DNA from 4 places in the Pseudomonas sp. CCC3.1 genome. Region 4 is predicted to be linked to each of the others. Evidence: riboswitches for the same ligand, from Rfam matches in the RefSeq annotation. Region 4 holds a riboswitch; each other region holds the start of a gene.

The links. A riboswitch is a leader RNA that binds a small molecule or an ion and turns the genes downstream of it on or off. The one in region 4 is predicted to bind cobalamin.
Region 1: it holds a riboswitch for cobalamin, as region 4 does, so the genes downstream of both, cobW (cobalamin biosynthesis protein CobW) here and RHM56_RS12410 (class I SAM-dependent methyltransferase) in region 4, are expected to answer to the same signal.
Region 2: it holds a riboswitch for cobalamin, as region 4 does, so the genes downstream of both, RHM56_RS06420 (CbtB domain-containing protein) here and RHM56_RS12410 (class I SAM-dependent methyltransferase) in region 4, are expected to answer to the same signal.
Region 3: it holds a riboswitch for cobalamin, as region 4 does, so the genes downstream of both, cobO (cob(I)yrinic acid a,c-diamide adenosyltransferase) here and RHM56_RS12410 (class I SAM-dependent methyltransferase) in region 4, are expected to answer to the same signal.

Annotation. Positions count from the first base shown of each region.
Region 1 is NZ_CP133778.1:2,899,230-2,907,049, reverse strand. Features, by position in the region: gene efeO (iron uptake system protein EfeO) at 1-579, opposite strand, end outside; gene efeU (iron uptake transporter permease EfeU) at 588-1,430, opposite strand; cobalamin riboswitch at 1,606-1,804, shown strand; gene cobW (cobalamin biosynthesis protein CobW) at 1,898-2,968, shown strand; gene cobN (cobaltochelatase subunit CobN) at 2,972-6,742, shown strand; gene RHM56_RS12815 (ATP-binding protein) at 6,851-7,820, shown strand, end outside; gene RHM56_RS12810 (vWA domain-containing protein) at 7,780-7,820, shown strand, end outside.
Region 2 is NZ_CP133778.1:1,431,140-1,438,959, forward strand. Features, by position in the region: gene RHM56_RS06405 (LysR family transcriptional regulator) at 1-47, shown strand, start outside; gene RHM56_RS06410 (MFS transporter) at 168-1,439, shown strand; gene RHM56_RS06415 (CbtA family protein) at 1,519-2,256, opposite strand; gene RHM56_RS06420 (CbtB domain-containing protein) at 2,272-2,484, opposite strand; cobalamin riboswitch at 2,512-2,640, opposite strand; gene RHM56_RS06425 (MFS transporter) at 2,937-4,253, opposite strand; gene fucP (L-fucose:H+ symporter permease) at 4,291-5,517, opposite strand; gene RHM56_RS06435 (L-rhamnose mutarotase) at 5,608-5,940, opposite strand; gene RHM56_RS06440 (SDR family oxidoreductase) at 5,937-6,713, opposite strand; gene RHM56_RS06445 (amidohydrolase family protein) at 6,710-7,573, opposite strand; gene RHM56_RS06450 (L-fuconate dehydratase) at 7,607-7,820, opposite strand, start outside.
Region 3 is NZ_CP133778.1:874,748-882,567, forward strand. Features, by position in the region: gene RHM56_RS03970 (hypothetical protein) at 398-580, shown strand; cobalamin riboswitch at 1,280-1,527, shown strand; gene cobO (cob(I)yrinic acid a,c-diamide adenosyltransferase) at 1,608-2,219, shown strand; gene RHM56_RS03980 (cobyrinate a,c-diamide synthase) at 2,230-3,543, shown strand; gene bluB (5,6-dimethylbenzimidazole synthase) at 3,540-4,190, shown strand; gene cbiB (adenosylcobinamide-phosphate synthase CbiB) at 4,187-5,095, shown strand; gene cobD (threonine-phosphate decarboxylase CobD) at 5,088-6,092, shown strand; gene RHM56_RS04000 (cobyric acid synthase) at 6,089-7,540, shown strand; gene cobU (bifunctional adenosylcobinamide kinase/adenosylcobinamide-phosphate guanylyltransferase) at 7,615-7,820, shown strand, end outside.
Region 4 is NZ_CP133778.1:2,775,882-2,783,701, forward strand. Features, by position in the region: gene RHM56_RS12395 (MFS transporter) at 200-1,531, shown strand; gene RHM56_RS12400 (alpha/beta hydrolase) at 1,549-2,376, shown strand; gene RHM56_RS12405 (FAD-dependent oxidoreductase) at 2,468-4,597, shown strand; cobalamin riboswitch at 4,817-5,020, shown strand; gene RHM56_RS12410 (class I SAM-dependent methyltransferase) at 5,130-5,906, shown strand; gene RHM56_RS12415 (TonB-dependent receptor) at 5,940-7,820, shown strand, end outside.

The DNA of each region.
Region 1 (7,820 bases), 120 kb from region 4:
TACATAAAGGGCCTGTGCCTGCTGCAAGTCGCCGCTGGCAATCGCTTGCGACAAGGCGTCAACAGCCTTGATCAGCGCGTTGCCCTGGCTGCTCAAGTACACCCGGAACTCTGACAAAGGGCCAATGAACGCCACCATGGATGGGCGCGCCTTGGCGTTGGCTTCCGATTCCGCGGTCGGTGTGACGTGCAGGGTGCCGCGCGGGTTGCTGAGCAGGCCGCAGGTAATGGCGTAATCACCGGGCGCGAGGTTGGCGTTGATCACCTGGCTGAGACCGGGAGCAATGTTCTCGCGCTCTTCGATCACTAGCACGCCGTCAAGGATTTCCCATTCGACGGCACGTTCCGAGGCGTTGACGATACGGAAACTGTTAAAGCCGGCGGGCACGGTCAGGGCGTTGGGTTCACAACTGTGAGGGTGAATCGTTACGGTGATTTCATTGCTGTGCACCTTGCGCTTGGCCGCAGCCAGTTGCGAGGCGTAGTAGAACAACCCGCCGGCCGCGATCATTACGATCACCGAGCCGGCCACAGCCCAGCGCAGCGCGCGTGGGGGTGTACCGCTTGCAGGGGTAGACATGCAGGACCTTATGAGTTCGTCACTGAAGAGGGTTGGATGGCTTTGGGCGGTGCCGGGGAGCGGAAGAACATCACCAACGTCACCACCAGATAAATCACATAGGCGCCGATCACACTGACAGTGGGTGCGTCTTGATAGCCGAACATCCCGGCCAGGATCGAACCCAGCGGGCCGTCCATCGGCAGCGTGGCGCTAATGTCGAAGACCACGTCTTGCAGGTGATTCCACAGCCCGGCTTCGTGCAGGGCTTGCACCGAATTGGCCAAAATGCCAGCGGCGACCACCAGAATGAACAGCCCGGTCCAGCGGAAAAACAGCCCCAGGTTCAGGCGCATGCTGCCGCTATAAATAGCAAAGCCCACGAAGATCGCCAGAATCAGCCCGAGCAGGGCGCCCAGAGGTGCGGCCGGACCTTCGCTTTGCTGGAACACCGCGAGCAGGAAAAACACGGTTTCCAGCCCTTCACGTGCCACTGCAAAAAACACCATGGCAATCAGCGCGGTGACTTGATGTTTGGAGCCGGCGAGGGCGTGGTCGAGAGAGGTGTGCAGAGAATGCTTGATCGAGCGGGCGACCTTGCGCATCCAGAACACCATGGAGCTGAGAATGCCAACGGCGATCAGGCCGACGATGCCTTCGAACAATTCCTGCTGTTTTTGCGGGAATTCGGCGCTCATCAGTTCCAGGCCACCGCCGACCAGCAGCGACAAGGCGGCGGCGAGGAAAACCCCAATCCAGACCGCAGGCATCCACTGCCCACGCCCGGTTTGCTTGAGGTAACTGGCAATGATGCCGACGATAAGCGCGGCTTCGATACCTTCGCGCAGCATGATCAGAAATGGAACCAGCATGGGCAGAACACCGCGTTACGAATTGATAGTGTCAATTTGTAACATATTGATACGTATTGCCAAACAAGAATCGATTTCATTGGCTGAACGGTGGCTGAACGAAGGGGTGGCATCGACTCTGCGGGCTTGGATGCCTCTAGTACAGCGCTAACATTGACCTGTTACAAAGCACTGCGTAGCCTTGCACGTTCGAGGTTCTTCGCAACGCGAAGCTAAGACGGGAACGCGGTATGCCGCGGCTGCCCCCGCAACTGTAAACGGTCATTTACCCTGCCACGCCACTGCTTGTAAGCGGGAAGGCGCAGGGAATGGGGCTGCCTAGGGCAGACCCCCAGCCGTAAGCCAGGAGACCTGCCTCGTGTCAGATTCTTAATTCAACCGGGCGGGGTGATCCGGTGGCGAATGTTTACCGCTCGTATGAGACGGTCGTCGTCCCGTTTGCCCGCCGCTTTGCCAAAGGGCATCCGATGAAAACACTGGCCAAAACCCCCGTCACTATCGTTACCGGCTTCCTCGGCTCGGGCAAAACCACCTTGCTGCGCCACATGCTGGACAACGCCCAAGGTCGCCGCATTGCGGTGATCGTCAACGAATTCGGCGAGTTGGGCATCGACGGCGAAATCCTCAAGCAATGCTCCATCGGCTGCACCGAAGAAGAAGCCAACGGCCGCGTCTACGAACTGGCCAACGGCTGTCTGTGCTGCACCGTTCAAGAAGAATTCTTCCCGGTGATGCGCGAACTGGTTGCCCGTCGTGGTGACATCGATCACATCCTGATTGAAACCTCGGGCCTGGCCTTGCCAAAGCCGCTGGTTCAAGCTTTTCAGTGGCCAGAAATCCGCAGCGCCTGCACCGTTGACGCCGTGATCACTGTGGTCGACAGCCCGGCAGTGGCGCGGGGCACCTTTGCCGCCTTCCCGGATCAGGTGGATGCCCAGCGCAAACTCGACCCGAACCTGGATCACGAGTCGCCACTGCACGAACTGTTTGCCGATCAATTGGCCAGCGCTGACTTGGTGATCCTCAACAAAGCGGACCTGATCAACCCTGAAGACCTGGCCAAAGTGCGTGCCGAAGTGGCTGAAGAGCTGCCACCGGCGGTGAAAATCATTGAGGCCAGCAGCGGTCGTCTGCCCCTGGACATTTTGCTGGGTCTGGGCGCCGGTTCCGAAGACCACATCGACAGCCGTCACAGCCACCACGACCATCACCACGATGGCGATGATGACCACGACGATCATGACCACGATGCTTTCGACTCCATCTCTATTGAGCTGCCACAAGCAGAGGAGCGTGTGCTGTTGGACGCCCTGACGCAATTGGTGGTCAAGCACGACATCCTGCGGGTTAAAGGTTTTGCGGCGATTCCTGGCAAGCCGATGCGTTTGTTGATTCAGGGCGTGGGCACGCGTTTTGACAAGCACTTCGACCGCGCCTGGGGCAGTGATGAGGCGCGCACCACCAAGCTGGTTCTGATTGGCCAGGACCTGGACGCCGCACTGCTTGAGTCCACCCTGCGTACAGCGTTGAGCGTTTAAACCATGCATTTGCTCAGGACCCAGCCCGGTGGCTTTGTATCGGACGACAACATTGCCGACTTAGGCCAAACCCCCGCCGAGCTGGTGATCCTGTGCAGCGGTGATTCAAGCCTGGCACTGCTCGCGGACGCCGCGCAGCAGTTGCCTGAAGATTATCCAAGCCTGCGTCTGGCAAACCCGATGCAGGTGCAAAACCATGGCTCGGTCGATCTGTACGTCGACCAGGTGCTGCAACACGCCAAAGTGATTCTGCTGTCCTTGCACGGCGGAATTGGTTATTGGCGCTACGGCATTGAGCGCCTGATGCAGTTGGCCGAGCGCGGCGTGACGCTGATTCTGGTGCCGGGCGATGACCGTCCTGACCCTGAGTTGAGTGCGCTGAGCACTGTACCCGCCGAACAGGGCGAGCGTCTTTGGCACTTTTTGCGTCAGGGCGGGCGGCATAATGCGCTGCAACTTTATCGCTGCTTGGCCAGCCAATGCCTGGGCCGCGATTACCCGTGGGATGAGCCGCAGACCTTGCCGCGCACCGCCATCTATCACCCGCAGCACACCAGCCCCGAACTCAAGCACTGGCAGGCTGACTGGCACGCCGGGCAGCCGGTGGCGGCGCTGCTGTTCTATCGCTCGCACTTGCAAGCGGCCAACACTGCGTTTGTCGATGTGTTTTGCCAGCGTTTGCAAGCGGCAGGGCTTAACCCTTTGCCGATTGCAGTCGCCAGCCTTAAAGAGCCGGGCTGCCTGACGGTGGTTCAGGACCTGCTCGACGAGGTCGAGGCCGGGGTCATTCTCAATACCACTGGCTTTGCCCAGTCCAGTCCCGAAGCGCCTCACTTGCGCCCGTTCCGGCGCAATATCCCGGTCATTCAGGCCATTTGTGCCCAAGACAACGAACCCGGCTGGCGCGACAGCGAACAAGGCCTTGGCCCGCGTGATCTGGCGATGCACATTGCCTTGCCAGAACTGGACGGGCGAATCATCAGCCGTCCGGTCAGTTTTAAAGACTTGGCGTGGCGCAGTGAGCGCAGCCAGTCGGATGTGGTGTGCTATCGCGCGCAGCCGGAACGCATGGACTTTGTCGCCGAGCTGGCGCGGCGCTGGGTTGAGCTGGCTCGCGTGCCAAACCCGCAAAAACGCATCGCCCTGATTCTGGCCAACTACCCGACCCGCGATGGTCGCATCGGTAATGGCGTGGGGCTGGATACTCCGGCCGCTGCGCTGAATATTCTGCGGGCCTTGCAGGTGCAGGGCTATCCGCTGGACACCGAGTTGCCGGAGTCCGGGACCGCATTGATTCAGGCTTTGCTGGGCGGCGTCAGTAACGACCTCGACAGCCTTGACCTGCGTCCATGCCATCAAAGCCTGGGGCTGGATGAGTACTGGACGATGTTCAGCCAGTTGCCCGAGGCCAATCAGCAAGCGGTCAATGAACGCTGGGGCGCGCCGCAAGATGACCCGATGTTTCGCAGCGGCCGTCTGATGATCGCCGGGCTGCGTTTTGGTTTGACCTTTGTTGGCATTCAGCCGGCGCGTGGTTATCAGGCAGACGCCAGCGCGGTCTATCACGATCCGGACCTGGTACCGCCCCATGCGTACCTGGCGTTTTACTTCTGGTTGCGCCACACCTACGGCGCTCACGCCGTGGTGCACGTTGGCAAACACGGCAACCTGGAATGGTTGCCGGGCAAAGGCGTCGGGTTGTCGGAGCATTGCTGGCCAGACGCGATTCTCGGCCCCATGCCGAATGTGTACCCATTTATCGTCAACGATCCGGGCGAGGGCGCACAGGCCAAGCGCCGCACTCAGGCAGTGATCATCGACCATTTAATGCCGCCGTTGACCCGGGCTGAAACCTACGGCCCGTTGCGCGATCTTGAGCTGCTGGCCGACGAGTATTACGAAGCACAATTGCTCGACCCGCGCCGCGCCCGCGAGTTGCAGCGCGACATTCTCAAGTTGGTGCGTGACACTCACATCGATCGTGAGCTGCAACTGGACGAGAACCTCGACAGCGACGCCGATGCGGCGATCTGGTTGCCGCGTCTGGACACCTACTTGTGCGATTTAAAAGAGTCGCAAATCCGCGATGGGCTGCATATTTTTGGTGAGTCACCGGCTGGGCGCCTGCGTATCGACACGTTGCTGGCGTTGCTGCGTATTCCCCGTGGCGATGGCCGTGGCGCTCAATCAAGCCTGTTGCGGGCCTTGGCGAAAGCCTTTGAATTGGGCTTCGATCCGCTGGATTGCGCGCTGGCCGAGCCATGGGTGACGCGTCAACCTCCCGAATTGCAAGCCGTTAGCGAGGCGCTGTGGCGCACGGCGGGAGACACCCGAGAACGTCTGGAACTGTATGCGGCGCTGTTGATAGAGCAGGCACTGGAAGGCCGCCTGCAATTGCCAGAAGGTGAGCAGTGGGTCGAAGTACGTTCCATTTTTGATGCGTTGCTGGCGGTTGTGGCGCCGCGTTTGGATGCCTGCGGCCCGGCTGAGATGCAGGGTTTGCTCGATGCGCTGAGCGGGCGCTTTGTGCCAGCCGGGCCAAGCGGTGCGCCGAGCCGCGGACGGCTGGACGTGCTGCCCACCGGGCGTAACTTTTTCTCGGTAGACGTGCGCAACCTGCCCACAACCACCGCATGGCGTATCGGCTTCCAGTCCGCCACTCTGATTCTTGAACGTCATCTGCAAGATCACGGTGATCACCTGCGTCAGCTCGGGCTCTCGGTTTGGGGCACGGCGACCATGCGCACCGGGGGCGACGACATTGCCCAGGCCATGGCCCTTATGGGCGTACGACCGGTATGGGCCACGGGCAGCCAGCGCGTCGATGACTTTGAAATCTTGCCGGTCAGCCTGCTCGACCGGCCACGGGTCGATGTCACCTTGCGTGTGTCGGGGTTCTTTCGCGATGCCTTTGCCAACTTGATCCGCCTGTTTGATGCAGCGGTGCAAGCGGTGGCTGCGCTGGACGAGCCTGATGATCTGAACCCGCTGGCGGCCAAGGTACGCCGTGAACGCGAGCAGCTTGAGCGCGACGGCCTGGCCCCTGAGTTGGCGGCGCGTCAGGCGGGCTGGCGTATTTTCGGCGCCAAACCCGGTGCTTATGGCGCAGGCGTGCAAAACGCCATTGATGGTCGCGTGTGGCAAAGCCGCGAAGACCTGGCTGAGGTGTACCTGAACTGGGGTGGCTACGCTTATGGCGGCACCGATGAAGGCACGGCTGCCCGTGACCAGTTTGCCCAGCGCCTGAGTCAGGTGCAGGCGGTGGTGCAGAATCAGGACAATCGCGAGCATGACTTGCTCGATTCCAACGACTATTACCAATTTCAGGGCGGCATGCTGGCAGCCGTCGAAAGCCTGAGTGGCACAACGGCCGCCAGCTACCATGGCGACCACAGCCAGCCCGACGTGCCGAAAATTCGCACCCTCAAAGAAGAACTGAATCGGGTGATCCGCTCGCGGGCGGCGAATCCGAAGTGGATCGAAGGGGTTAAACGCCATGGCTACAAGGGGGCGTTCGAGATGGCGGCAACCCTCGATAATGTGTTTGCCTTTGACGCCACGACCCAGTTGATCGACGACCACCAATACGCGTTGCTGGCCGATGCCTACCTGCTGGACCCGGACACCCGTGAATTTGTGCAGCAACATAACCCGCATGCACTGCGCGACATGACCGAGCGTTTGCTTGAAGCGCAGCAGCGAGGTCTGTGGAGTGAGCCGGGCGAATATCGCCAGGCGCTGGAAGACCTGCTGCTGGACATCGAAGAAGATTGAAATTGAACCCTGTAGGAGCGAGCTTGCCTCGCGATCTTTTGATCTTAAAAAGATCGTGAGGCAAGCTCGCTCCTACAAGGGCGTGATAATTCTGAAAAGGTTTTGTACATGACTGACACCCCCCATTTCCCGCTGTCGGCGGTGGTCGGCGCGGACTCATTGAAACTGGCGCTGTGCCTGACGGCGATTGACCCGAAAATTGGCGGAGTGTTGATCGAGGGCCCGCGCGGCATGGCCAAATCGACCCTGGCCCGTGGCCTGGCCGATGTGCTCGCCAGCGGCCCGTTTGTGACGTTGCCGTTGGGCGCGACTGAAGAGCGCTTGGTCGGCACCCTAGATCTGGACGCGGCGCTGGGCCAGAGCAAGGCGCAATTTTCGCCCGGTGTATTGGCCAAGGCCGATGGCGGGGTGCTGTATGTCGACGAAGTCAACCTGCTGGCGGATCACTTGGTGGACGTGTTGCTGGACGTCGCCGCCAGCGGCATTAACGTGGTGGAGCGTGATGGTATTTCCCATCGCCACCCGGCGCGGTTTGTGCTGATCGGCACCATGAACCCCGAAGAAGGCGAACTGCGCCCGCAATTGCTCGACCGATTTGGCTTGAACGTGGCCATGGACAGCCAGCCGCAGCCGACGGAGCGCGGAGAAATCATCCGTCGCCGGTTAGCTTTTGATGCCGATCCGCAGGGCTTTTGTGCGCAGTGGGCGCAGGCGCAAGACGCCTTGCGTCAACGTTGCCAGCAGGCGCGAGACGGCTTGCAACAGATTGAACTGGATGATCAGTCATTGGCCGTGATTACCGAGCGTTGTTACGCCGCGGGTGTCGATGGCTTGCGTGCCGATCTGGTCTGGCTGAGGGCGGCGCGGGCGCATACGGCCTGGCGCGGGGCAGAATCCATCAGTCTGGATGACATTGATGCGGTCGCCGAGTTTGCCTTGCGTCATCGCCGTCGTGAGCAAACCCCGCAAGCACCGACCCCCGAGCCGCAGTCATCTGCCCAATCGGCAGGCCATTCTGCAAGTTCAGGGCAGGGGCAATGGGGCGAGTTAGCGGCGCAACCGCAAGCCATGGGCGCGC
Region 2 (7,820 bases), 1.3 Mb from region 4:
TAAACGGCCCCGATGCCGTGCGCGGTGCCCGCCAGACACCTCAATAACTCGCGGTTATTGACTGATGGGATCTTGTGATTGGGCAGCGCACAAGTGGCGCTCTAGAGTGCAAGTCGCCCACCCGTGTTTGCACTCGGGTAGGGCGCCATCGCTCATTAGAGGCGCGTATGAAAACAATAAAAAACTACAAAACGCTGACTATTTTCTTCCTGTTCATGATCGGCGTAGTCAACTACCTCGACCGCAGTGCACTCTCCATCGCCAACACCTCCATCCAGAAAGACCTGGCCATCAGCCCGATGCAAATGGGCATCATGCTTTCAGCTTTTTCTGTGGCTTACGCCTTCTCGCAATTACCCCTCGGCGCGTTGATCGACAAGCTCGGCAGCAAGCTGGCACTGGGCGGCTCCTTGGTGGTCTGGTCGCTCGCGCAAGGGGCCTTTGGCTTGTTCAGCAGCTACGGGCATCTGGTCGGCCTGCGGGTGTTGCTGGGGATTGGCGAAGCGCCGGTGTTCCCCTCGGCGGCCAAAGCCTTGTCCGAGTGGTTCGACACCCAAGAGCGGGGCACGGCCACGGGCTGGGTGTGGTCATCGACCTGCATTGGCCCGTGCCTGGCGCCGCCGTTGCTGACGCTGTTCATGGTGCACCTGGGCTGGCGCGGCATGTTCATCCTGACGGGCGTCATCGGCTTGCTGCTGGCGGTGTGCTGGTTCAAATTCTACAAAAGCAAAGCCGAATACATGGCCGCCACTGGCCGTGCAGAACCGGTGCAAGTGCAACAAAAAAAGGCGCCGAAACTGCGCTGGACGTCACTGTTCAAAGAGCGCAACACCTGGGGCGCGTTTCTCGGCTTTATGGGCGTGATCTATATGATCTGGCTCAACCTGACCTGGTTGCCGGGCTACTTCGAACGCGAACACGGCCTGGACCTGTACCGCACCGCCTGGGTGGTCTCGCTGGCCTACTTGTTCGGGGCGCTGGGGACCATCGTCGCGGGCCGCTGCTGCGACAAACTGGTTGCGCGAGGCATGCGCGTGCTGGCCAGCCGCAAACTCATGGTCATTTTGGGCTTGCTCGGCGGGGCGCTGTTTACCCTGATCGTGGCCTTCACCACCAACGTTGTGGCATGCGTGGTGCTGCTGTGCCTGACCATGTTCTTCATCAACATCTCCAGCGCCACGGCGTGGATGATCGTCAACACCATCGTGCCGTCTGAGCGGGTGGCTTCGTTTGGTTCGATCCAGAACTTTGGCGGCTATTTGGCAGGCTCGATTGCGCCGATCCTCACCGGGTTCAGCGTGCAACAGAGCGGCTCGTTCTCGTCGGCGTTTGTGATCAGTGCCGTGGTCGCCTTGTGCTCGGCGTTCGCCTACTTTGCGCTGCTCAAAGAACCCTCTGCGCCGGTTTCACACCTTGAGGGAGCCCCTGCAACGGCATGAATCACCCTGTAGGAGCGAGCTTGCTCGCGATCTTTTGATCTTTTAAAAGATCGCGAGGCAAGCTCGTTCCTACAAGGGGTCAGGCTTTGTAAGGCTTGTTCGGCAGCAGCAAACGTTCGGCGACGACGCCGAAGATCAGGCCCAGAGCGGTCCACATCACCGCTTGAATGCCCAGCGAGGCGACGCGGAATTTCCACAGCAGCAGGGCTGAGAAGCCGTCCGGTGCTTCATTGAACGTCGGGAACAGAAAGCCCGCGATCGAGACAATCACCAGGTACAGCGCCACGCCCTTGATCGCGCCATTCCACAGGCCCGAGCGGGCAATGAACGTGCGGCCTGCACTGACGGCAATGATCGCGGCGGCCAGCGACACCAGCAGCATCAGGAAGAACAACTGCGTGCGCTTGCCGATGGTGTCCGGGTCGCCCACAGCTGGAGGGTTGGCGGGGTACACCAGCCCCGGCACCAGATACAGCACCACAAACGCGGCCAGGGCCAGCAAGGCGGCCAGGCCACGCGGGCCGACGTTACCGACACGGCCCAGCGAATATGCGAACGCCAAGGCAAAAATGCCGCCCAGCGACACGCTGTACACCAGCACTCCGGTCAGCAGGCCGAACGTGCTCTGCACCTCGCGGCTTACCAGTTCGGGTTCTTCTTCCTCGGCCTCACCATGTGAGTGGGAGTGGCCCATGCTTTCTTCGAAAGCGATAGCGCGATCAATCTCAGGTTCGCCGAACACCTTGGCAAAGCTGAAAGCCAGCAGGCCGGCAATCAGACCGACAAGCATGCCCCTGACGAGTAAACGACCAGTCATGTAGAAGTCCTCGGATCAGTGGCAGGGAAAGCCCAGCAGGTGGCGGCCGTCGTGTACGAATTCGTGAACGTACATACCCTTGAAGACGGCGGTGGCGCCTTGTTCAGCACCGACGAAATAAATCGCCAGCATCAGCAACAGGCCGCCGAAAATCGCCCACGGCAATACATCGCGCAGGGGAATGGCAGGAATGGAAATGTCAGTTTGAGTTGAAGTGCTGTAAGCCATGATGACCTCTGGGATTTCGCGTCCCGGCAAGAGTGCAAAGGCAAAGGAAGATCTGGCTCTCGGCAAGGTGCCGACTACAGTGGCGCGACCGCGTCGGAATTCGACCGACTTCTTTCCTTCGTAACATACCGAAATAACTTTGGCAGTGTACGCTCAAGGGTCAGAGAATACCCAGAGGAATTGATGCTTGGACAGATGTGTATCGGCGGGCACTGACGGCAGCTCCCAAAGCTCTATGGCGCGCGTAAATCTCGTAGCAGTTGCCGAGCACCGCGAGGCTACGTCCGATGGCGAAGCGATCGTAAACCCTAAGTGCAGGGTACAACTGATACCCCGCAGTGCTTGATTTTACGACTGCTGCGCAGCCGGACGTAGCCTCGCGGTGCTCGGCAACTGCTACGAAATCGGCTTGCTGTACACCATAGAATCTCCCACGTTGAGGATGCCGGCGTTTATGGAGTGGTTAGGGGCCGCGCAGCGCCGGCTTTTTGCTCAGGCTCATGCCCGCTGCTGGTTGAGCGCAGCAGCATCAATGCGCCAATCAGTGCCGTACCGGCCAAGAAGTACATCCCGGCGTGTGCGCTGCTGAAATATCCCTCGGCCCAGGTTTTGACTGTTGGCGCCAGAAAACCGCCCAGGTTGCCCAGTGCACCGATCACGGCGATCCCGCTGGCCGCCGCGGCGCCGCTCAAGAAGCGCGTCGGCAAGGTCCAGAACAACGGTTGAACCGTGATAAAACCAGCCGCCGCCAGACAGAACGCGAGGATCACCAATGGCAGGCTGCCGCTTAAGGTCGAGCCGACCATGCCCACGGCTGCCAATGCCAGCATCAGCGCGGCGAAACGGGTTTGCTGGCCTTTGCGATCGGCGTAGCGGGTGACGGCAAACAGCACAATCACGGTGGCAATCCACGGGATCGAGGTGAGCAGGCCGACCTTCAAGCCGATGCCGGTGCCGAGCAGTTCGGCAATCCGCGTCGGCAGGTAAAACAGCACGCCGTACACGCTGACCTGAATCGTGAAGTAGATGAGGGTGAAGTACAGCACCAGCGGGTTGATCAGTGCTGAGCGCCACGAGGACGGGCCTTTGTCGGCTTTGAGCAGTTGCTCTTTTTCCAATTCATGTTCGACGGCGGCTTTTTCTTCAGTGCTCAGCCATTTGGCATCACGCGGCTTGTCGGTCAGGTAAAAGAACGCGAACACGCCGATGATGGACGCGGCGAGGCCTTCGGTGACGAACATCCATTGCCAGCCGGTCAGGCCAAATTGTGCGCTTTCGAGCAGCCAGCCAGACACCGGGCCCCCGACCATCAGCGACACCGGCACCCCAAAGTAGTAAATGCCGTAGGCCGAGCCGCGCTGGTTCTGCGGGAACCAGTAGGTCAGGTACAGCACCACGCCCGGCGACAGGCCCGCTTCGGCCACGCCGAGCAAAAAACGCAGGATGTAGAAGCTGGTTTCGTCGTGGGCAAACATCATCGCCGCTGACACCAGTCCCCAGGTGACCATGATCCGGCTGAGCCAGATACGGGCGCCAATTTTGTGCAGCATCAGGTTGCTGGGTACTTCAAACACGGCATAACCGATAAAGAAAATACCCGCGCCCAAGGCAAATGCAGCGTTGCTCAGGCCGGTGTCGGCCTGAAAGGCATGTTTGGCAAAGCCAATGTTTGAGCGGTCAATAATCGCCATCGCGAACATCAACGCGACAAAGGGCAAGATGCGCCAGCGAATCTTGCTGAGGGCCTGTTTCAAGACAGGATTAGACATAGGGGGCTCCCGTTATTTTTTTTGTGGAGTACAGCGATTAACGATTTTTCAGGGCAGCGCGGGCATAGGCCGCGACAATCACAAAGCAGCCCATCGGCAACAGGTAGGCCACGGCAGTGGAGGAGTGGTCGGCTACCATGCCCATCACGTAGGGCATCAGGGCGCCACCGACGATGGCCATGATCATGAAAGAGCTGCCGCGCTTGGTATGCGCGCCGAGGTTTTTCACGCCCATGGCAAACAGGGTCGGGAACATGATCGACATAAAGAAGAACATCGCCACCAGGGCCACCACCGACACGCCTTCAATGCCCAGTACCACCACCACGCTGAGCGCGACGTTGATCAGGGCGTAAATCAGCAGCAGGCGCTGGGCGTTGACGCGGCCCATCAGCCAGGTGCTGAAGAAGCGCCCAAACATGAAGCTGAGCATGGCCACCGAGAGCAGATACGCGGCTTGTTGGCTGCTCATCTGCGCCCAGTGTTCGGTGACGTAGTTGATAAAAAACGCACCGACCCCGACTTGCGCGCCGACATAAAAGAACTGGGTGATGACCCCGGTGACGAACTCGCGGTGCTGCCACAAGGTTTTGTCGCTGCGTTGCTGGGCCTGAGCTTCTTGTTCGCGCAGGTCCGGCAGCGGGGTGCGGGCAATCAGCAGCGCGACCAGCAGCACCAAGGCGGCGATCACCAGATAGGTCATTTGCAGCGATTGCGTGGTGTCCGTGCTGTTGGCCCCGCTAAAGAACAGCGCGCCGCCAATCAACGGGCCAAAAAACTGCCCGAGGCCGTTGAACGACTGCGCCAGGTTCAAGCGCCGCTCTGCACCGGCAGGGGCACCGAGCACCGTGGCATAAGGGTTGGCGGCGGTTTCGAGGCAACCCAGACCACAGGCAATCACAAACAGCGCGAACAAAAAGAACTGAAAACTTTGCGCAGCAGCGGCGGGCATGAACAGCAAGGCGCCGGTGGCGTACAGGCACAGGCCGAGCAGGATGCCAGCCTTGTAGCCGTACTTGTCCATCAAGAAACCGGCGGGCAGGGCGATCAGAAAATACGCCCCGAAATACGCGCTTTGCAGCAAGCCGGACTGGGCCTTGCTGACGTGCAGGGTTTCCTGGAAGTGCTTGTTGAGCACATCCAGCAAGCCATAGGACAGCCCCCAGAGAAAGAACAGGCAGGTCACCAGAATCAGTGCCCAGCGATAGGATGTAACCGTCTTGGCAAAGGACGGCGCTGCGACGTTCGAGTGCTTGAGTGACATGACGCATCTCCTTCTTATTGTTGTAAAAACCCTGTAGGAGCGAGCTTGCTCGCGATCTTTTGATCTTCTAAAAGCTCGCTCTTACAGGGGTTAGGTGAGGCTGAAAATCTGCGTCATGGGCGCCCATTTCTGGCTCGGAGGGGTCCACGGCGTGCGTTGCTGGAAACGCCACATCAGGGCTTCCCATTTCTGCACCCAGGCATCGCTGGCGCTTGCCTGTTCAAAGGCAGCGCTACTGAAATCCGGCGCCGTGTCCATGACCATGAACAGCCGTGTACCCAAGCGCCAGATCTGCATGTCGAGCACGCCGTGCTGGCGCAGGTGGTCGCTGATCTGCGGCCAGATCTGTTGATGCAAACGTTCGTACTCGGCAATCAATGCCGGGTCGTCGACCAGGTCCAGCGCCAGGCACTGGCGGTTCATGTCAGTGCCCGGTCCAGGTGGGTGTAGCCGCCATCAACCACCAGCCATTGCCCCGTGGTGTGGGAGGCGCGCGGTGACAGCAGAAACAGCACGCTGTCGGCGATTTCTTCAGCGGTGGTCATGCGCTGGCCGAGGGGGATTTTTTCGACGATGCTCGCCAACTTGGCTTTCGGGTCGTCGAAGGTGTTGATCCAGCGCTCATACAGCGGGGTCATGACTTCGGCCGGGATGACGGCATTAACCCGGATGCCGTCAGGCAGCAAGGAGGTGGCCCATTCGCGGGTCAGCGACAGTTGCGCGCCTTTGGCGGCGGTGTAGCCGCTGGTGCCGCCTTGGCCGGTGAGGGCGGTTTTAGAGCTGATATTGACGATGGATCCGCAGGTGGCTTTGAGCGCGTCAACGCACAAGTGGGTCATGAGGTAGTAGTGGATCAGGTTTTTTTCCAGCGACTCCACGAACGCCGAGCGCCCGGCTTCCAGGCCGACACCATCATTGACGCCTGCATTATTGACCAGCCCGTCGATACGCCCGAAGCGTTGCAAGACGCGGGCAACGGCGGCGCGGCAGGCGTCTTCGTCACGCAGTTCAATCTGGATAAACAGGCTTTGTGCGCCGCGTTGATCCAGTTGCCGGGCGAGTTCGTCCGACAACGGGCTGTGACCGAAAATCACCGGGATCGCGCCTTCATCGGCCAGGCCCAGGGAGATGGCGGCACCGATGCCGGAGCCGCCGCCGGTGACGATAAAGACCTTGTCTTGCAGATACAGATTCATCGTTTCACTCCTTTAATCCCGTAGACGGCGCAGGCATTGGCGCCCCAAATCGCCGCTTGTTCGGCGGTGCTCAGGCGCTGCAACACGTTGTCGACCAAGGTGTGGGTGGTGCTGTAATCGCTGGCGAGCAGGCACACCGGCCAGTCGGAGCCGAACATCAGGCGTTGCGGTCCAAACAGTTCGAGTGCGGTGTCCAGATACGGCGTCAGTTGATCACTGCGCCACTGCTGCCAATCGGCCTCGGTGGTCAGCCCCGACAACTTGCAACTGACGTGCGGCAACGCGGCCAGCGGTGCCAGTTGCTCGGCCCACTCGCGCAGGTTGTTGGCCTGCACGTCAGGTTTGGCGAGGTGGTCGAGCACCAGATGGTGCTGGTCATGGCGCTGACACAACTGCGTCGCAGCCCTCAGGTCACGGGCTTTGATCAGCACTTCGTAGACGTGGCCCCGGCGCTGCAAAAGCTCCAGCCCACGATTGAAATCAGGTCGCTGCATGAACGCGGCAGGCGCGCTTTCGTCTTGCAGCTGATGACGAAAGCCACGCAGTACCGACGCCTGGGCCCAGCGCTCCAGCGACTGTTCAAGGTCGCCAGCGCACAGGTCGACCCAGCCCACCACGGCCCGGATCCACGGGTAACGCTCGGCCAGCAGCAACAGCCGATCGGTCTCGCTTGTGCTGGCTTGGGCTTGCACGGCAATGCAGCCATCGAGCCCGGCCTGGTCAAGCAAGGGCCGCAGATCATCGGGGGTAAAGTTGCGACGCAAGCACGCCATGTCGCGGCCTATCCAGGGATAGCCCGCAGCGTCATAGCGCCAGAAATGCTGATGCGCATCCAGTCGCAGTGGGTCTGTGGACGACATTATTGTTGTACTCCGTCCGTTCAGTGATGGGCGTTAGCCCCGATAGCGGTACTGCTCGCGGGACGCGGCTTTCATCTGGATCGAGAAGCCGGGCGCTTGTGGCGGCATGTAGGCGGCATTGCGGATCACGCACGGGTCTTCGAAGTGCTCGTGCAAGTGGTCAACAAATTCGACCACGCGGCCTTCGTGGGTCCCGGCCATGCACAGGTAGTCGATCATCGACAGGTGTTGCACGTATTCGCACAGG
Region 3 (7,820 bases), 1.9 Mb from region 4:
ACTTACAACGCTTTTGGGATGTCGTTACTCCCTGCAGCCCAGCTTTACGGTGGGCTAATGTGCGGTTTTGAATTTTGTGCATTTTTGATCGCATTAAGCTTCGGAGTCCCTGCAATGGCTGAGAATAAATCGTTTATATGTGTTCATTGAAAAAGCATCTACCACTACCAACAAGGCCGACTGCAGTCCCACACCGACAGCGAGAGTATCTAAAGTCAGCAAGTACTTCAGACTTTTCTTATCTGAGAGACAGCTCCTACATTATTTAGCACTCAATCTTTCTTCTCGTGTATCCCCCGAGAAGTCACAGCCTTAATAAAATCAGTTAGCATTAATTGTCAACAGCACTAATTAACGCTAACTATCGCAAACCAACACATATGAAGGATGGATAATCATGACTGTTGTTAAGAATAATTTCTTTGCTATGTTGCTGCTGTTCTGGGGCTTGGCTGCAGTTGGTCAGGTCTATGCTACTGAACTCCCTGTCGCCAATATAAAATCCCCTGGCGACATCACCATCACAGAAGACAAGTATGCATGCTGTATAGACTCTTTAGGAGGTGGGCGCATTCTGTGATTTAACATTTAACAACGTATAAATGATGCGTAATTCAAGGAGGGTCTGAACGACTCGCAGATTTTTATGGCCTCACTGTCGGAGGTTAAAAAAATTAAGTTCGGTCGAGTAATCAGACCTTTTTTGTTATTGATTCATGATTGTTTCTAGGGGCTGTACGAAATGTTTTCGAGCGAAGGTTAGGCAAGGCGAAAACAGGCGAGGAAGCGGAGTTTACGGGCTGTAAATGAGCATTCCGAGCCTGTTTTCAACGCCGCATAACCGAGCGTAGATACATTTCGTACAGAGCCTAATGTTCGCGCCTTTATAGGGTGATTAACCTGCATTACAGGCCCAGCCCTCAACGCCAACAACCTCAGTAGAGAACAGCTCACAGGCCACCGCTTCGAAAGCAGGCGCAAATCATGTAACAGCAGGGCTCCTTGCTCAAACATCGCCGGCTAATAACAGCGACAGCCGTAAAGGGTAAAAAAGCTACGCCTATGATCCGCTCGACCGCCTGACCGAGGTGCCACCCCGAACACGTCATCCACGATCCGGCGGGCAACTTGCTGGGCCAAAGCCCTGAGGTCCACAGGCACGGCAGCTACGGCAACCTCAGCCACGAAACCTGCCAGGCTTCACCCATACCTTAATAATGGCTTAGCCTTGCGTCCGTTCTGACGGGCTTTAATTGACGCTCCACCCCCAACCCTCTAACCTTCGCGGCTTGTTTCAGGTGCTCTGCAACCCAAGGTTGGCCGAGTGAAACAGGGAAGCCGGTGAGGGCGTGTTTAACCACACAACCGCTTTGATCCCGGCGCTGCCCCCGCAACGGTAAATGAGTCAACATCACGCCCAATGCCACTGTGTTTTATGCACGGGAAGGCGCGTGGTCAGGTGGCGTTTTATGTATAAAAGCGCCCCGCTCATGAGCCCGGAGACCGGCCTGATCCATCCAGCACCCTTGCGGCGGGCGAAGGTGTGTCGTTTTTAATGAATTCTCCCGCCTCCCGTTTGCTTAATTCAGCCCCAACGGAGAGCTGCCATGAATGAATCCCCCGAACGCGACGAACGTCACCTGGCGCGCATGCTGCGCAAAAAAGCCGTTATGGACGAGCGCATTGCCAGTGCCCCTAACGAATGCGGCCTGTTGCTGGTGTTGACCGGCAATGGCAAAGGCAAAAGCAGTTCGGCTTTTGGCATGTTGGCCCGGGCCATGGGCCACGGCCTGCAATGCGGCGTGGTGCAGTTCATCAAGGGCCGTAACAGCACCGGCGAAGAGATTTTTTTCCGTCGCTTCCCTGAACAAGTGCGCTATCACGTGATGGGCGAGGGCTTTACCTGGGAAACTCAGGACCGCCAGCGAGACATTGCGGCCGCCGAAGCAGCGTGGGAAGTGTCTCGCGAGATGTTGCGTGATCCGTCCATTGGGCTGGTGGTGCTGGATGAGCTGAACATTGCGCTCAAGCACGGCTACCTCGACCTTGAGCAGGTGCTGAGTGACCTGCAAGCCCGTCCGCCGATGCAGCATGTGCTTGTCACCGGGCGTGGCGCTAAACCTGAACTGATTGATCTGGCCGATACCGTGACTGAAATGGGTGTGATCAAGCATGCATTCCAGGCCGGGATCAAAGCCCAGAAAGGCATTGAATTGTGAGTGTTGAAGCATGAGAGAGTCGCGTCATTGCCCGGCGGTACTGATCGCCGCGCCGGCTTCCGGTCAGGGCAAGACCACCGTTACTGCCGCCTTGGCCCGATTGCATCGCAATCAAGGGCGCAAGGTGCGGGTATTTAAATGTGGCCCGGATTTCCTCGACCCCATGATCCTGGAGCGCGCCAGCGGTGCGCCGGTGTATCAGGTGGACTTGTGGATGGTAGGCGCCGATGAAAGCCGTCGCTTGCTGTGGGAAGCGGCCGGTGAAGCGGACCTGATTCTGATCGAAGGCGTGATGGGCCTGTTCGACGGCACGCCGTCCAGCGCTGATCTGGCGCGGCATTTCGGCGTGCCGGTGTTGGGGGTGATTGATGGCACCGCCATGGCCCAGACCTTCGGCGCGCTGGCCCTGGGGCTCGCGCGTTATCAGCCAGACCTGCCGTTTGCCGGGGTTCTGGCTAACCGGGTCGGCACGGTGCGTCATGCGCAGTTGCTCGAAGGCAGCCTGACCGAAGGCTTGCGCTGGTACGGCGCGTTGTCCCGCGAGACCGGGATTGAACTGCCAAGCCGGCATTTGGGCCTGGTGCAAGCCAGCGAACTGAATGACCTGGATGCACGCCTCGATGCAGCGGCCAATGCCTTGGCCAGCACCTGTGAGGTAGCGCTGCCACCGGCGGTGGAGTTTGCCGCGCCACAACCTGTCGCCGTTGAGGCGTTACTGGCCGGGGTGCGGATTGCCGTGGCGCGCGATGAAGCCTTTGCCTTTACCTATGGCGCGAGTCTGGCGCTGTTGCGTGAAATGGGCGCCGAACTGGTGTTTTTCTCGCCGATTCGCGACACGCAACTGCCTGCCGCTGACAGTCTGTATTTGCCGGGCGGCTACCCGGAGCTGCATCACCTTGAGCTGTCGCGCAACACCTCGATGCTGGAGGCAATCCGAGCTCACCATCACGCGGGTAAACCGCTGCTGGCCGAATGTGGCGGCATGCTCTATCTGCTGGATGCCTTGACCGACGTCGACGGGCAGCGCGCCGAGTTGGTCGGCTTGCTCAAAGGCGAGGCGACCATGCAAAAACGCTTGGCGGCCCTGGCGTTGCAGGCAGTCGAGATGCCGGAAGGCCTGCTGCGCGGACATACCTATCACCACTCGCTGACCAGCACCGAGCTTGAGCCTGTCGCACGTGGCCTGAGCCCCAATGGCGGGCGCGGTGCGGAGGCTGTGTATCGCGAAGGGCGTATGACAGCGTCTTACGTGCACTTTTACTTTCCGTCCAATCCCCAGGCCATGGCTGCGTTGTTCGCGCCGTGTGCCGTGAAGGTGTCATGAGCGACAACGCATTTAGTTCTGAAGAAAAGGCCGCGGTGTATCGGGCCATTGCTGAACGCCGCGACATGCGGCACTTCAGCGGGGGCAACGTGGCTCCTGAGCTGCTGGCACGTTTGCTGGAAGCCGCGCATCAGGCGCCGAGTGTGGGCCTGATGCAGCCGTGGCGGTTTATCCGCATCACCGACCGCCAGCTGCGGGGCAAGATTCAAGCGGTCGTTGAAGACGAGCGAGTACGCACTGCCGAGGCGCTGGGTGAGCGTTCGGATGAATTCATGACCCTCAAGGTCGAGGGCATCAACGATTGCGCCGAGGTGCTGGTGGCGGCGTTGATGGATGATCGCGAAAAGCACATTTTCGGCCGTCGTACGTTGCCGGAAATGGACATGGCGTCGTTGTCTTGTGCCATCCAAAACCTGTGGCTGGCAGCGCGGGTTGAAGGTCTGGGAATGGGCTGGGTGTCATTGTTCGAGCCGCAGGCGCTGGCAGATTTGCTGGGCTTGCCCGCCGGTGCCAAGCCGCTTGCGGTGTTGTGCCTGGGCCCGGTCGAGGCGTTTTATCCTGCGCCGATGCTGGTGCTGGAAGGGTGGGCGCAAGCACGTCCGCTGAGTGAGTTGGTGTACGAGAATTTTTGGGGAGTGAAGCCATGAGTGTGGCGTTGTTGTGCGTTGCCGGTGTGGCGTTGGATGCGCTGCTCGGCGAGCCTAAACGCTGGCATCCACTGGTTGCGTTTGGCCGCATGGCTGAGCGCATCGAGCAGCGATTCAATTCAGGCGGGCGGGGCTGGCGCAGCCATGGCGTGACTGCCTGGGTGCTGGCGGTGTTGCCACTGACCCTTGTGGCCACGGCGTTGTCGTGGCTGCCTTATATCGGCTGGCTGGTGGAGATTCTGGCGTTGTACTGCGCGCTGGGCATGCGCAGCCTGGGTGAGCACGTGCAGCCGGTGGCCGAGGCGTTGCGCGCCAATGATCTGGACGAGGCCCGCACGCGGGTCGGGTATTTGGTCAGCCGTCAAACCAGTGAACTGGATTCGACCGAAGTGGCGCGCGCGGCCACAGAGTCGGTGCTTGAAAACGGCAGCGATGCGGTGTTCGCGGCCTTGTTCTGGTTTGCCGTGGCGGGTGCGCCGGGCGTGGTGCTCTACCGTTTGAGCAACACCCTGGACGCGATGTGGGGCTATCGCAACGAACGCTTTGAGCGTTTTGGCTGGGCCGCCGCGCGCATCGACGATGTACTCAACTATATTCCTGCACGGCTGGTGGCATTGACCTACGCCTTGTTGGGCAAGACGCGCTTGGCGATCACGTGCTGGCGTCAACAGGCGCCGCAGTGGGACAGCCCCAATGCCGGGCCGGTGATGGCGGCGGGTGCCGGTGCGCTGGGTGTCGAGCTGGGTGGAGCGGCAATTTATCACGGTGAGCTGCATGAACGCCCGCAACTGGGTGAAGGCGTGCCCGCCGATGCTGACTCAATCGGCCGCGGCTGGCAGTTGGTACAGCGCGGGGTGTGGCTGTGGTTACTGATCCTGTGTGTGGGGAGTGAGTTCTATGCTTGAACACGGCGGGCGTTTACGTCAGGCGGCCTTGCACTACGGCATTGCCGAGTCGGCCTGGTTGGATCTGTCCAGTGGTCTGGCGCCTTGGCCTTTTGCAATTCCTCCTGTCCCGGAACGGGCCTGGGCACGTTTGCCCGAAACCGATGATGGCCTGGAGCAAGCGGCCTGCATTTACTACGGCGCGCAAAATGCCTTGCCGGTGCCGGGCTCGCAATGTGCGATCCAGTTACTGCCGCGGTTGCGCCGCAGTGGCAAGGTGGGCGTGCTGTCGCCGTGTTACGCCGAGCACGCCGAAGCGTGGCGGCGCAGCGGGCACATCGTGCGCGAAGTCATGGATCAAGAAGTCGACTTCTACCTCGACACGCTGGATGTGCTGGTGGTGGTGAACCCCAATAACCCCACGGGCTTGAACCTGTCCCCTGAGCGTTTGCTGGAGTGGCACGCACGGCTGGCGCAGCGTGGCGGTTGGCTGGTGGTGGACGAAGCCTTTATGGACAACACCCCCGACTTGAGTCTGGCGGCTGAGAGTTGGCGTACCGGGTTGATTGTGTTGCGTTCATTCGGCAAGTTTTTTGGCCTGGCTGGCGTGCGTTTAGGCTTTGTGCTGGCCGAACTCCGGTTGCTCAAGCTGCTGGCCGAACAGGTCGGGCCTTGGGCTGTCAGTGGCCCGACCCGCATTGTGGGCCAGGCGTGCCTGCTCGACACCGCCAGCCATGCCCTCCAGCGCGAACGCACCGCGCTGGCCAGTGAGCGTTTGCAGCGATTGCTGGGCCTGCATGATTTGCTCCCGCAAGGCGGGTGCGCCCTGTTCCAGTGGCTGATCACGCCGCATGCCGAGCGTCTTTACGAATTTATGGCGCAGCGCGGCATTTTGCTGCGCCTGTTTACCAGCAACAGCAGCGTACGTTTTGGTCTGCCCGCCGATGAGGCTGACTGGTTAAGGCTGGAACAGGCGTTACAGGCTTATAGCCAAGCGTTCACTAAGGGAGTGTCATGAGCACATTGATGGTGCAGGGCACCACGTCCGATGCCGGCAAAAGTACCTTGGTCACGGCCTTGTGCCGCTGGCTGACCCGTCAAGGCGTGCGCGTGGTGCCTTTCAAGCCGCAGAACATGGCGCTCAACAGTGCCGTGACGGCTGAAGGTGGCGAGATTGGCCGCGCCCAGGCCGTACAGGCGCAGGCTGCCGGGCTGGTGCCGCACACCGACATGAACCCGGTGCTGCTCAAGCCCAACAGCGACACCGGCGCGCAAGTGATCATTCATGGTCGGGCGGTCACCAGCATGAACGCGGTGGCGTATCACGACTACAAGGCCATCGCCATGCAAGCTGTGCTGGCCTCGCATCAACGCTTGAGCGCCGCCTACCCGGTGGTCATGGTTGAGGGCGCGGGCTCCCCGGCCGAAATCAATTTGCGCGCCGGTGATATTGCCAACATGGGCTTTGCCGAAGCGGTGGATTGCCCGGTGGTGCTGATTGCCGACATCAACCGTGGCGGGGTGTTTGCGCATCTGGTCGGGACGCTCGAACTGCTGTCCGAGACCGAGCAGGCGCGGGTCAAAGGTTTCATCATCAACCGCTTTCGTGGCGACATCGCCTTGCTGCAACCGGGGCTCGACTGGCTGGAACAGCGCACTGGCAAGCCGGTGATCGGCGTGCTGCCTTACGTGCTGGACCTGCACCTTGAAGCCGAAGATGGCATCGACCAGCGCCAGACCGACAAGGCTGACCAGGTGCTCAGCGTGGTAGTGCCGGTGTTGCCGCGCATCAGCAATCACACGGACTTCGACCCGTTGCGCCTGCACCCGCAGGTGAACTTGCAGTTTGTCGGGCCGGGTCAGCCGATTCCTCCCGCGGACTTGATCATCCTGCCGGGCTCAAAAAGCGTGCGCAGTGATTTGGCCTATTTGCGCGCCAATGGATGGGACACGGCCATCAGTCGGCACTTGCGCTACGGCGGCAAAGTGCTAGGCATCTGTGGCGGCTTGCAGATGCTCGGCGAGCAGGTGCATGACCCGCTGGGGCTGGAAGGCGCAGCGGGCTCCAGCGATGGCCTGAGTTTGCTGGCATTCAGCACCGAACTGGCGGCTGAGAAACAACTGCGTAACGTGCGTGGACATTTAGTGTTGGAAAACGCCGAGGTCAGCGGCTATGAAATTCACGCGGGAGTGACCACGGGTGTGGCGCTGGAACAGCCTGTGGTGCGTCTGGATGACGGCCGTTGTGACGGCGCGCAAAGTGCTGACGGGCAAATCCTCGGCACCTATCTACACGGCGTGTTCGAGTCGCCTGCCGCCTGTAGCGCCTTGCTGCGCTGGGCCGGTTTGCAGGACGTGCAGCAGGTGGATTACCACGCCCTGCGCGAGCGCGACATCGAGCGCCTGGCCGACATGGTCGAGAAGCACCTGGACACGGCGTACTTGCGCGAACTGTGCGGGATCTGAAACGCACCAATCCTTGTGGGGGCGAGCAAGCTCGCTTCGACAAGGGAGGCGTCATCCTTTAGAGGTTTATTGGCATGCTGCAACTGATTTTGGGTGGCGCCCGCTCGGGTAAAAGCCGCTTGGCCGAGAAGCTCGCGGCCGACTCTGGCTGCGCTGTCATCTACATCGCCACCAGCCAGCCGCTGGACGGCGAGATGAACGAGCGGGTGCGCCATCATCGTGAACGTCGTCCTGAACAGTGGGGCTTGATAGAAGAACCGATTGAACTGGCCCGCGTACT
Region 4 (7,820 bases):
TACAGGCCTGCGCGGTCGTTCATTTAGACCCGACTCTCAGGGTTTTCGATCGCTTCGCAATCGGACGTAGCCTCGCGGAACTCGGCAACGGCTACGGGGGATGGCGCGACAAACGACCGGCTGGTCTAAACGGACGATGCCACCCTCTCTCAAGCTATGGAGTATCACGTTCACTAGAACAAAATCGGGAGAACCCGTCGTGTCCATACCTGTGCGCCCCACCTGGCGAACCCATTACGCATTAGCCGTACTGGTCGCCATCTACGTCTTCAACTACATCGACCGCCTGTTGATGGCGATTCTGATTGAGCCGGTCAAGGCTGAATTCGGGATTTCCGACACCGGTATTGGCCTGCTGTCAGGGGTGACGTTTGCCGTGTTCTATACGGTGTTTGGTTTCCCGCTGGGACGCCTCTCCGACCGTATCGGGCGCAAGCCGGTGATTGCATTAAGCTGCATCGCCTGGAGTGTGATGACCATGTTCTGCGGGCTTGCCGCCAGTTTTACGATGCTGGTGATCGCGCGTATCGGGGTGGCCATTGGCGAAGCGGGCGGCACGGCACCGTCCATGGCGATGGTTTCTGATCTGTATCCGCCAGAACGCCGCTCCACGGCCTTGTCGGTGCTGATGCTGGGTTCAAGCCTGGGGGCGATCTTTGGCCTGGGGCTCGGCGGCTGGATCGGCCAGCATTACGGTTGGCGGTTCGCGTTTTTGGTCATCGGCGCACCGGGGATCTTCCTCGGCCTGCTGTTGATGTTCACCGTACGCGTGTCCAAACCCGCTGCGCTGGTTAAATCCAGTGACGTGGCGCAAGTGCATTGGGCGGTAACCGTGCGCGAACTGTTCCAGACCCCTTCATTTCTGTGGCTTGTGCTCACCGGCGGTTCCGCAGCCATCGCCGGTTATGCCATCGGCACCTGGAGCCCGAGCTTTTTAATCCGCTCCCACGGCCTGAGCCTGCAAGACGCCGGATTGCTGGCCGGTGTGGCAGGCGGGCTCGGTGCCACCTTCGGCACCCTCACCTGCGGCATTTTGTGTGACCGTCTGGCGCGTCGTGACAAAGGCTGGCAAATCGGCGTGCCGTTGCTCGGCACCTTGATCAGCATTCCGTTTGGCCTGGCTTACTTTCTGTGGCCAACCGGCATCGCGTTCAATGCTGGCAGCACTCCCGTGCCAACCGCCTTCCTGTTTTATGTCGGCTTCAGCTTCTTTGGTACCTGGTGGGCGACACCGTGCCTGGGTGCCATTTCGCACCTTTTTCCGGCTACCCGACTGGCACAGGCCACGGCTATTTTCGTGATGTCCATGACCTTGCTCGGCGTGGGCGTCGGCCCGCTATTGATCGGCATGCTCAGTGACGGTTTCGCCCACAGCCTGGGCGCCGAAGGCCTGCGCTATGCCTTGGCCTCCTGCATCTCGCTGCTGGTGCTGGCCGCGGTATTTCTGGCCATGGCACTGCCGCGCTACCGCAACCATTTGAACAACCTGACCCCTGCCCCGGCGCCCGTGACGAAAGCCGTTACTGCCTGATATTTGGAGATTAAGTGATGAGTGAACAAGACCTGCCACTGCCTATCGGCCATTTTGTGACACTGGACAACGGCCTGCGCCTGCACTTTCTGGATGAAGGCAGCGGTCCGGTGGTGCTGTGGCTGCACGGCAGCGGCCCGGGTGCCAGTGGCTACAGCAACTTCAAAGGCAACTACCCGCAATTTGTCGCCGCTGGCTTTCGCAATCTGGTGGTGGACTTGCCCGGTTTTGGCCGTTCCGACAAACCTGAAGACGTGCAGTACAACCTCGACTTCTTTGTCAGCGCCATGTCCGGGTTTCTCAAGGCCGTCGGTGTCAAGCGTGCCACCCTGCTCGGCAACTCGCTGGGCGGTGCAATTGCCCTGGGCCTGGCGCTGGCCGAGCCTGAGCGTGTGGAGAAGCTGATTTTGATGGCGCCGGGTGGCGTTGAAGAGCGTGAGACCTACTTCAAGATGATCGGCATTCAGCGCATGGTTGAGTTGTTCAATGAAGGCCCGCTGGGCATCGAAGAAATGCGCCGGATCATGAGCCTGCAACTGTTCGACATCTCCCAGCTGGATGACGGCCTGCTGGCCGAGCGAGTGGCGGTGGCCGTGCATCAGCCGCGCAACCTGTTCAACACCATGATGGTGCCGAACATGACCGAGCGTCTTGAAGAAATCCAGGTGCCGATCCTCGGGTTCTGGGGCACCGACGATAACTTCAACCCAGCCAGCGGCGCGCTCAAGGTACTGACGCACGCGCCCGATGCGCGCTTCATCATGCTCAATCGCTGCGGCCATTGGGTGCAGGTTGAACACCGCGAGCTGTTCAACAAGGCGTGCCTTGAGTTTCTGAAAAGCTGACACCCCTCACGTGGGCGCTGTCGCAGGCTGCGGCAGCGCTCACCGAGATGGTGTAGCGCCTCCTCTCAAACCCGCTCGGGCTGAAATAACAATGACAACATTCCCTCAGTTGCTGGCACCCGGACGCATCGGCTCAATCGAGTTGCGCAACCGGATCATCATGGCGCCCATGGGCTCCAACTTTGCTGAAGCCGATGGTCACTGCGGCGAACGCATCCAAGCCTATTACGAAGCCCGCGCCCGTGGCGGTGCCGGGCTGCTGATCATGGGCGTGTGTTCGGTGGCTTTTCCGGCCGGTACCGCCGAACCCTTTCAGGTCGGTGTGTCCAGCGATGACTTTATCCCTGGCTTGAGTCGTCTGGCCGAACGCGTGCATCAGCACGGCGCGAAAATCGCCATGCAGTTGCAGCACGCGGGCAAGACCGCTGTACGTGACATGGCCGAAGGTCGACAACTGTGGGTGCCCTCGGTGCCGCCCGCGCTGCAAAACGACATGATGGCCGCCCTGACCCCCGAAGAACTGGCTAACTTCATCAGCTCGATGAGACGCCGGGCCGAAGGCTCGCCGATCCGGGTGATGGACAACGCCGACATTGCGCAAATGATCGACTGGTTCGCCTGCGCGGCTGACCGCGCCCAACGTGCGGGTTTCGATGGTGTGGAACTACATGCCGCACACGGCTACATCATCGCGGGCTTCCTGTCCGGTTATTACAACCAGCGCGACGACCACTACGGCGGCTCACTGGAAAACCGCGCCCGACTGTTGCTGGAAATCATTGCCGCCGTTCGGGCCAAAGTGGGTCGTGAGTTCGGCGTATGGCTGCGTCTGGATGCTGAAGAACTGCACACCCCCGGCGGCATCAATCTGCAAGACGCCATCGCCGTAGCGCGCATGGCTGAAGCAGCCGGTGTGGACGCTGTCAGCGTGTCCGCCACGGCGCGCATCACCAGTGGCGTGGTATTTACCGAAGCCCCCCTGGTGCATAAACCCGATGGTTTTCTGGAGTGGACGGCGGCCTTTAAACGCAGCGTAAACGTACCGGTGATTGCTGTCGGGCGCATTGAACCTGAGACCGGTGAAGCCGCCTTGAAGCGAGGTGACTGCGACTACATTGCCATGGCGCGCAAGCTGCTGGCTGACCCTGAGCTGCCAAACAAACTGCTCGCCAATCAGGAAAACACTGTTCGTCCGTGCATTTACTGCTATGTGTGCGTGAGCCAGATCTTTGTTAACGAGCGGGTCAAGTGTGCGGTCAACCCCATGACCGGGCATGAGTTTGAATACGTCATCAGCCCGGCCGCTGCCCCCAAACACATCGCGGTGATCGGTGCCGGGCCTGCGGGCATGGAAGCCGCACGTGTAGCGGCCTTGCGCGGGCATCGTGTGACCTTGCTGGAGCGCAGTGACCGATTGGGAGGCACGTTGTTTTTTGCTGGCCTGGCCTACGCCGAAAACGCCCGATTGCTGGAAAACCTGCGGGTGCAAGTGCAGCAGTCAGCCATCGACATTCGCCTGAATACCGAAGCCAGCCCGGCGTTGCTGCGCGATCTGGGAGCCGATCAAGTGCTGGTCGCGGTTGGTGCGCAACGTGCGGCTCCGGCGATCCCCGGTGCCGATCAGGACCACGTGTGGAGCGGCGATGAACTGCGGCGCTTGATGACCGGTGATCGCGCTGACGAAATTGCCAAGCGCAAATTGTCCTTTACCCAACGCACCCTGATGAAAGCCGGGAGCCTGGCGGGCATCACCGACAGCAGTGAGGCCATGCAAAAGTTGTCACGGGTGTGGATGCCGCTGGGCAAGCGCGTGACCATCATCGGTGGCGGTCTGGTGGGTCTGGAATTGGCAGAGTTTCTGATCGCTCGCGGGCGTCAGGTCTGTGTGCTTGAAAGTGGCACACATTTAGGCCGCGAGCTGGCCATCGTCCGGCGTTGGCGCGTGCTGCATGAAATCCGCGTGCACGGGGGCGAGTTGATTACCGGAGCAAGCGTGACAGCCATTGAGGGCAATCGGGTGCGCTACCAACTGGCTGACGGGACACTGGGCGACAGCCTGGCTGACTCGGTGGTATTGGCCATTGGCGCGCAACCGGATACCGCGCTGCTGGATGAACTGACAGCGGCGGGCTTGTCAGCCAGCAGCATTGGCGACTGCCACAGCATCGGTTACATCGAAGGCGCGCTCAGCGCTGGGCACAAGGCCGGGCGCGAAGCCTGATAAAAAGCCCCTTCTAACCCCAAATGCTGTTCACTTAAGAGATGCGCACGACTAACTGTAGGAGCGAGCTTGTCTCGCGAGCTTTTAAAAAGATCAAAAGATCGCGATACAAGCTCGCTCCTACAGGGGCCGCTTTCACTTATGTGAACAACATTGCCCTCTTAACCCAAATGTGAAAAATTTTACACGTAAGGTTGACGCATCTGACGACGAATGGTCAGATGCGCCCCTGTTTCAGGTGTCCTCAGCCATCGCGCTGGGGGTGAAACGGGAAGCCGGTACGTCCTTTCGGGCCAATCCGGCGCTGCCCCCGCAACGGTATGCGAGCGAAACACTCATATAGCCACTGTGCTTCGGCATGGGAAGGCGAGTGTTTCATGACCCTCGTGAGCCCGGAGACCGGCCTGATCCAACATATGGCACTCCGCGGTGGGCGGATGCAGGCCTTGGCGTGCGCAAAATCCCCCCTGCCCGTCATTTTTCTGCGTTAGCTCCCGTGGGTGTCCGATCAGGCTCAACCCGACGGCTCCCCATGACACCTCCAACGCAGCAGCTTTCATGTGCACCTTTTGTCTGGCCGGACCGCGAGGCTGCGTTTTATGCCGAGCATTTGGCCGCCTCCAATTATGTTGAACGCGTTGGCGGGCGCCTGCTGGAGCTGTTAGGCCCGCAACAGCAACTGCTGGATATTGGCGCCGGTTCGGGAATTCTCGGCCGCCATTTACTGGCACCCGGTGGCCAATGGACGGTGGTTGAGCCCAACGCCTTCATGCGCGGCAGTATCCAGCGACTGGCTGCGCAAACACCGCGTGTCGGGCTGAGCCTGCACGATGGTCTCTGGCAAGAGCTTGGCGCCTTGGCGCTCGCACCTGCCGCTACTGTGCTGTGCGCCAACATTCCGGTTGACGATGGCCAGGCTCAAGCATTTCTTCAGCAGGTACGCCCGCTGGCGACGCAAACGCTGATCTGGAACCTGCCTGCTCAGGAAGGTCCACGCACCTATTGCCTGTCCGGTTTCTTGCCGCCGCAACTGCACCGCAGTGACATGACCCCCGGCTACCAACTGACCTTGGCCGAACTTGCGGACCGCTGGCAACCCGACCAGATTCACTTCACCGATTGGGCATTCAGCACGCTGTTTGCCTCACCGGAGGCCGCATTGATGCACTTTATGGAAAAACTCGGCGCCCTGGATGGCGCGGCACAGGGGCTGCTTGAACGCCACTTGCAGGATCATCTGCAAAAGGTGCCGGGAGGCTGGCTTGCCAGTGCCCCGAAACGCGCCGCCAGCCTGATCTGGCAGTCGTAAACAATGCCTATAAAAATGCCTTCGGACGTCTCCATGCCCAACCTGCGCAACCTTCCCCTGTCCAGTTCCTTGTGCGCCCTGCCGTTGTGGTTGGGCAGCAGCCTGGTGGCTTTCGCCGCTGAAAACCCGTCGATCCTGCACATGGATTCAACCCTGGTCAGCGCTCCGCGCGCCGGTGAGTCGCTCAAAGATGTGACCAGCACCGTGCAGGTCATCGACAGTGATCAGATCGAACGTTCATCAGCGCGCAACCTGACCGATTTGCTGGCCGAGAACGCCGTGGGTTTTTTCAGTGAATGGACCCCGGGCCAGACCTCGATCAACATCCGTGGCGGCAATACCGATGGTCAGGGCCGCGATTACCGCAGCCAGGTCACGGTGCTGGTGAACGGGCGTCGTGCCGGGACAGCGAATATTTCCAAGCTGTCACCGGCGCAGGTGGCGCGCATTGAAGTGATCCGTGGCCCAGCGTCGGTGATCTATGGCAGCCAGGCCATCGGCGGGGTGATCAATATCATCACCCGCAATGGCCGTAACACCGAGGGCGGTGGCGCCACCTTGCAAGGCGGTTCGTGGGGTTTGGCTCAGGGGAGCGTTTACCAGAGCGGCACATCCGGACCGTTGGATTACTACTTCGGCCTGGATGACGGCCGTCGCAGTGACTATCACAGCGCGAGCGGCACGCAAAAAAACACCTCGTGGAAACGCCGGGGCGGTCTGTTGGCCTTGGACTACGAGCTGTCCGATGATCAGCGGGTCGACTTGACCGTGCGTTCTGACGGCATCTACGACGCCGGTTTCCGGGGTTCACAGTGGGACTACAACAACTACGACAATCGCTATAACCAGTCCGTGGAAGCCAACTGGACTGCCAAGCCCACAGAGTGGCTGAACTGGTCTTCGCAGGTGTATGCCTTTCGCGATGTCGATGATTTGCACTGGGGTTCGGAAGTCCAGGGGAATGGCAGCCCGGGCTTCAGCAAGGACCATATCGAACGGCGCCTTGAAGCGTATGGCCTGAAAGTGACGCCGCAGTTTCTGCTGACCCCAAGCACTGACCTGCTGGTCGGCGTGGACCTGGAAAAAAGCAAACTGCGCAACGACCGTTTCCGTGTTGCCGTGAATGGTTCGACCAGCAGCCAGGCCGCACCTTACGACATCAACTCCGATGACCTCAGCGCGGCGCTGTACGCCGAAGTGATCCAGCGCTTGATGGACGATCGCCTGACCCTGCGCGCCGGATCGCGCTACAGCTATGGCCAGTCGAGCACAGTCAAGACCGATTACATGCCGCTGCTGGACGAGAAAACCCGCGACTTCGACAAAGTCACCTACAGCCTTGGCGCAGCCTTCGAAGCCATGCACGGCGTGAAATTGCGCGCAGGGGTTTCGACCGGGTTCCGCGCGCCACTGGCAGGCGAACTGGCGGCGGACTTCACCACCACCAGCGGCACGCAGACGCTGGGCAACGCCAATCTCAAGCCGGAAACCAGCCTGCAATTTGAAACAGGGATTACCCTGACCAACAACAACCAGTTCTTCGACCTGGCGTTGTTCCAGAACCGGATTCAGGACCGGATCACCACCCAACCGCTGACCCAGAGCATCAGCCAGTACGTCAACGGTGATGGCGACGCGGTGATTCGGGGTCTTGAAGCGCAATGGCAGTACGACCTGGCCAGCGCCCTGGCCTTGGGTGATGAACGCATCCTGCGGTTGAACACCAACGCCGTGTGGAACTTCGACATGGACGACAAGGGGGCAGCGGCGACCTTGACCGGCCCGTACCGCGACAAGATCCAGCGCATGTATCAGTACCAGGCGAGTATCGCCCTGACCTACGGCCGCGAGCGCGATTGGGATGTCAGTATGAATGGGATTCTGCGCGGGCCGGTGTACTACCGCACCGAAGAA